DNA from 2 places in the Methylophilus sp. E2MeOHC9 genome. Region 2 is predicted to be linked to the other one. Evidence: predicted binding sites of a transcription regulator. Region 2 holds the regulator's gene; the other holds the start of a gene.
What was found. The regulator sigma-54, encoded in region 2, starts transcription at its own class of promoters, with help from an activator protein. The targets are predictions, from matches to a motif close to TGGCACNNTTCCTGCT.
Positions count from the first base shown of each region.

Region 1 (3,155 bases), 1.0 Mb from region 2:
GGGCAAAAAGATTCGACTTTTCATGAAGTTATTATGCCTGGATATGCACCACCTGGTGCAACGGTGCCTTAATTAGCTCCAATGTAAATCTGGTATAAGTTAAAACGATCTATCTAAATAATAGGTTTATTCACTAGAAGCTATCAAGGCTGATAGTTGTTATCTTTTAGCATCTGTGATGGTCAATTTTATTCAGTGAGGCATAGGGATTTTTTAATGCTACTTACCTAACAATGGTCGCTTCATTTTTAGGTAAGTTAAATGTTCTAGTGATGATATCAAGTGCGCACTACAGCTCAAAATTGACTCATCCAAAAAATGGTATGATAAAACTTCATAATAATTAAGTTGGGGTAAATGATGAAGTACTTGCATACCATGGTACGCATTAGCGATGTTGAAGCATCTTTAAAGTTTTTCCGAGATGCATTAGGTTTAGAGGTCACCAAGGAAATGAAAAACGATCAAGGGCGATTCACCTTGATTTATCTGGCCGCGCCGGGCAACCCAGAAGCTGAAGTTGAGTTGACCCATAACTGGGACCCTGAGGAATATACGGGCGGGAGGAATTTTGGGCATATCGCTTATGAGGTGGAAGATATTTACGCAACCTGTGCTCGACTGGCTGAACATGGCGTGACGATTCTGCGCCCACCACGCGATGGGTATATGGCGTTTATCAGGTCACCGGATAATATCTCCATTGAATTACTTCAAGCAGATAAGCCTTTGCCACCTGCAGAGCCTTGGGTTTCAATGAAAAACACCGGTTCCTGGTAGGTTTTCAAAAGCATGTCTAACCAGGCGCATTTGCTGGAAGCCGTGACGCTGGCACAGGCGGGTGACTGGGATGCGGCGCACAACATCGCGCAGGATTACAATGACCATACGGCTAACTGGATACATGCGGTGCTGCATAAGGTGGAGGGAGATGTGTGGAACAGCAAATACTGGTATGGCAAAACCGGCGGCCATCAGTATGAGGATTATGCTGCTGATGTCCCGCGGGAGCTGGAAGCAATTAGGCAGTTACTTGTTTCCAGCATTGGTTAAGGTCTCTCAGCCCAATCTGGCGTTAACTCTCTACCTCAGTGGCCTGATGGTTGGTGACAAAAATGCCCCACAACGATTGTAAAAACAAGCCTATCACTGTGCCGGTAAAAAACAGCATCACCACTGCAATCATGCTCATAAATACTAAAAAAGCATCCTGATGCCATAGGCCATGTGTGCCTATGGATTGCCAAGTTTGTAACACCTGCTGTATTAATCGATTTTCATCCATCTGTTTACCACCCACATTATCTGAGCATCGCGCGTCATATCTTGGTGTGACACCTTATTTGCATTTTAGATGCATGATGACTTTTCACGTCTGACATCTTGCCTGATTTCAATCGGGCCAAATCGGTGCATTTTTATGTTGAATGCATGATTTCTCTATATCGCGAGTTTTGCAAGTTTATGATTTATATATAAAAAATACAAATATAAAGGTGGCCTGCTTGTTGCTAGTGTATCACTGAGCTAGGGGAGAAGACACCATGATAAAAAAACTTGTGGCCAGTGCCATGGTTTCGGCAGAGACGCGGTTGTCTGACAATATTCAATTGCTGGGCAGTTTGCTGGACCAGGCGATTCAGGAAGTGGAAGGGCAGGTGGCGTTTGATCAGATCGCTGCAATCCGCGAGGCCGCCACTAAATTTCACCAGACACATGACCAGAATGCTTCATTGCAGCTAGAGAAATTGCTGGCAGCGCTGACGCCTGCGCAAACCGTGTGTGTGGTGCGCGCCCTGAGTTATTACAAGCATCTGGTCAATCTGGCCGAGGATCTGTATGGCCAGCAACTGGCTAATAGCCATGAGTCTGCGCCGGTCGCCGGGATGCTTGCTTATTCACTGGCTCAGTTGCGTGAAGAAGGCGTGTCGGCAGAAGTCATCCAGCAATTTTTTGATGATGCGCTGGTTTCGCCGGTGTTAACGGCGCATCCCACCGAAGTGCAACGTAAAAGCGTTCTGGATATTGAGCGTAGCATAGTCGAACTGCTGGCTGAGCGGGCACATGTATTTGCAGAGCGGCAGCTGGCACGTAACAGCCTGTTACTGCAAGGCGCTGTTTCCGCATTGTGGCAAACGCGTATGCTGCGTTTTTCCAAACTGACTGTGGTCAACGAAATTGAAAATGCGCTGACTTATTACGACAGCACTTTTCTGCATGTGATCCCCGAGTTGTTGCAAGACCTGGAGCGTGACCTGGTGCCATTGATGCCTGCTGGCAGCGATTACCAGTTGCCCGCCTTTTTGCGCATGGGCAGCTGGATAGGCGGTGATCGGGACGGCAACCCGTTTGTGGATGGCACCACCTTGCGCGAAGCGGTGCGCTTGCAGGCGGTGACGGTATTCCGCTTTTACCTGGGTGAGCTGGCTGAGCTAAAACGCGAGTTGGGCGTCTCCACGCGGCTGATAAACGTAGATGAAGCCGTGATAGCGCTTGCCAAAGCCTCGCGCGATCAATCTGCGCATCGCATGGATGAACCTTACCGCTTGGCCCTGAATGGTGTGCATGACCGTTTGCTGGCGACTGCTGCAAGCCTTTTAAGCGGCTGTGGCTGGACCATAGACGACGATATCGATGCTTTGCCCTATGACGGCCCGGAAGCTTTGTTGCAGCCTTTGCAGGCCATCGCCGATTCCTTGTGCAAGCATCACGGCGAAGCGCTGATTTATCCGCGCCTGGGCAAGCTGATGAAGGCGATTGAGTCTTTTGGCTTCCATCTGGCGACGGTGGATATCCGTCAATCTTCAGATGTGCATGAAGCCGTGATCAGCGAGCTATTGCAAAAAGCCGGCTATGAGTTTGATTATGCTGAGTTTAATGAAGACGAAAAAATAGGCATTTTGCTGGAAGAACTCAAACAGCCGCGTTTGTTGTTCTCACCTTTCCAGCAATACTCCGAGCTGGTGCACAAAGAAATCGGTGTGCTGGAAGCGGTGCGTGAGATGCGTGAGCGCTTTGGCTGCCATGCCGTGCGCCAATATATTATCTCGCATACCGAAACGCTGTCGGACTTACTGGAAGTCGCCTTGCTGCAACGCGAAGCCGGGTTGCTGCGCGGCGTCTGGGGTTCAGCCAATATCCAGGTCGATTTAAAT
Region 1 covers NZ_CP196024.1:1,678,640-1,681,794, forward strand. The annotation lists gene ACSSVF_RS08070 (hypothetical protein) at 1-72, shown strand, start outside; gene ACSSVF_RS08075 (VOC family protein) at 358-780, shown strand; gene ACSSVF_RS08080 (hypothetical protein) at 793-1,053, shown strand; gene ACSSVF_RS08085 (hypothetical protein) at 1,076-1,285, opposite strand; gene ppc (phosphoenolpyruvate carboxylase) at 1,545-3,155, shown strand, end outside.
Region 1: a site for sigma-54 is predicted at 1,498-1,513, ahead of ppc (phosphoenolpyruvate carboxylase). Genes of this name have one in related genera too.

Region 2 (3,155 bases):
ACCCACTCCTGAAGCCATCAGCCCGGAGATTGCCAAAGCACTTGCCATTATCAAGCGCGGTGCAGATGAGTTGCTGATTGAGCAGGAGCTGATAGAGAAACTCAAAGCCGGCAAGCCATTACGCATCAAGGCCGGATTTGACCCTACCGCACCCGATTTACATCTGGGGCATACCGTGCTGATCAACAAATTGCGCCAGTTGCAGGACCTGGGCCACCAGATACTGTTCCTGATCGGCGACTTCACCGGCATGATAGGTGACCCGACCGGTAAAAGTACCACCCGCCCGCCTTTGACGGTTGAGCAGGTGAAGATCAATGCCGATACCTATGCCGAGCAGGTATTCAAGATACTGGATCCGGCCAAGACAGAAATCGTATTTAACTCCAAATGGTTAAGCGAACTGGGTGCGGCAGGCATGATCAAGCTGGCGGCCAGCCACACGGTGGCACGCATGCTGGAACGCGATGATTTTTCAAAACGTTTTAAAGGCAACCAACCGATTGCCATCCATGAATTCCTGTATCCGCTGTTGCAGGGCTACGACTCTGTTGCCTTGCAATCAGACATTGAACTCGGCGGCACCGACCAGAAATTTAACCTGCTGATGGGGCGCGAGCTACAGAAACAGGCTGGCCAGGCACAGCAGTGCGTGCTGATGATGCCATTGCTGGAAGGCCTGGACGGCGTTAATAAAATGTCCAAATCGCTGGGCAACTATATCGGTATCAGCGAAGCGCCTGAGAGCATTTTTGCCAAGATTATGTCGATCTCAGATGCGCTCATGTGGCGCTATATCGATTTGCTGTCTTTCGCCTCGCTGGAAATCATTGCTGAATGGAAAGCCAGCATCGCCAATGGTGAAAACCCACGCAATATCAAAGTAGGCTTTGCGCAGGAGATCGTGGCCCGTTTTCATGGTCAGGCAGCGGCTGAAAAAGCGTTGCAGGATTTCCAGACGCGTGCCAAAGGCGGTATACCGGATGATGTGCCTGAAATTGAAGTGACGATAGCAGGTGACAGTATTGGTATCAGCCAGTTATTAAAACAGGCTGGCCTGGTAGAAAGCACCAGTGAAGCGATGCGTGCCATCCAGCAGGGTGGCGTGAAACTTGATAGCGTCAAGGTCGAGGACAAGAACCTGCAATTGGCAAAAAGCGTGGTTGTTGCCCAGGTGGGTAAGCGAAAATTTGCCAGGATCACGATTCAATAATCGTCGTCATTGTAAAAAAAAGGCCGCTTGCATAGCGGCCTTTTTAATTTTCAAAAATCAGACAAGCTTGAAAAGCTAAAGTGATTTGCGCAAATTCGCTGGCGGAATACTCAATGATTCACGGTATTTGGCAATCGTCCGCCGCGCCACCACAATGCCTTGTTGTGCCAGTGTGTCTGTGATCTGGTTATCAGAAAGCGGTTTTTTCTCATTCTCTTCCGCCACCATTTGCTTGATCAGTGCACGAATGGCTGTTGCCGAGCAGGAACCACCCGCATCAGTCGCGACTGAGCTGCCAAAGAAGTATTTGAGTTCATAAACACCTCTTGGAGTGAGCATATACTTGTGCGTAGTGACGCGGGAAACGGTACTTTCATGCAAATCCAGCTCTTCAGCGATTTCACGTAATACCAGTGGGCGCATCGCGATGTCGCCGTGCTCAAAGAAGTTACGCTGCCTGTCTACAATCGCCTGTGACACACGCAAAATGGTCGAGAAACGTTGCTGGATGTTCTTGATCATCCACTTGGCTTCCTGCATCTGGCTTTGCAGGTATTGGCCTGAGCTTTCACGGTTGCGCTTGAGGATATCTGCGTACATCTGGTTGATGCGCAATTTCGGGATCACACCATCATTCAGGGTAGCGACCCAGATCCCTTTGATCTTTTTCACCACCACATCATGCTGGATAAAATGATCATGGCTAAAGTTGGAAAACTCGCTGCCTGGTCTGGGGTTTTGCTGGCGTATCAGTTGCTGCGCGCCTTTGAGTGAGGCTTCATCGCAACTGAGTTGTTTGCGCAGTTTGATAAAATCTTTATTGGCCAGTAGTGCCAGATGGTCTTTGACCAGGGCGATGGCGATTTTCAGGTAGGGCGTGCTGGCTGGTAGGGCATACAGTTGCAGCAGCAGGCATTCACGCAAATCGCGGGCGCCTATGCCTATCGGGTCAAGATTCTGGATCAGCTTGAGTGCCGTTTCCAGTTCCAGCAAATCGACTTCCAGTTCCAGCGGCAGGTTCTCCACCACTTCCTGCAAATCCTGCTCCAGGTAGCCGTCGTCATTAATACTGTCTAGCAGCAGTTTGACCAGGCTCATATCGCGGTGCGACAGGTGCGCCAGTTGTATCTGGTCTATCAGGTGGTCACGCAGGCTGATGTTGCTGGCATCCTGGCGCGAAAAATCACCATCTTCATCATCATTGTTATTGCGACCTGCTTCATCCCAGTTGCTGGTACTGCCAAATTCGCCGTAGTCGTCTTCAAATTCCGGCGGGGTGAATTCTTCATTCAGGTTGGGCAACTCGCCTTCATTGCCGCTCAGGTCTTCGCGCAACTCTTCACGCAAAGTGTCGGCTGGCGAAGGGATATCCTGCTGCTGCATGGCGACATCAAAAGAACTAGCATCTTCGACTTCAGCCTGCGCTGCTAACGGGGCGTCGGGCGTATTGTCTTCAAACTCGCCTTCTTCATTATTGTCGGCCATCTCGAGCAAGGGGTTTTCCTGCAAAATGGCTTCCAGCTCCTGGCTAAGCTCCAGCGTCGACAGTTGCAACAGGCGGATAGACTGCTGCAACTGCGGCGTCAGTGCCAGGTTTTGCGACATGCGTAATTGCAGGTTTTGCTTCATAACGAATTACAGCCTAAAGTTTTTGCCCAGATATACTTCACGCACACCTTCATTCTGAATGATTTCATCGGGAGTGCCGGCTGCAAATACTGCGCCTTCATTCACGATGTAGGCGCGGTCACAGATATCCAGCGTTTCGCGAACGTTGTGGTCTGTAATCAGGATGCCGATATTCTGGCTGCTCAAATAACGGATAATTTTCTGGATCTCGATCACTGCAATCGGGTCGATCCCGGCAAACGGTTCATCCAGCAAAATAAATTTAGGGTCAGTGGCCAGGCAACGGGCGATTTCTACCCGGCGACGCTCACCA
Region 2 covers NZ_CP196024.1:651,097-654,251, reverse strand. The annotation lists gene tyrS (tyrosine--tRNA ligase) at 1-1,213, shown strand, start outside; gene ACSSVF_RS03195 (RNA polymerase factor sigma-54) at 1,289-2,842, opposite strand; gene lptB (LPS export ABC transporter ATP-binding protein) at 2,849-3,155, opposite strand, start outside.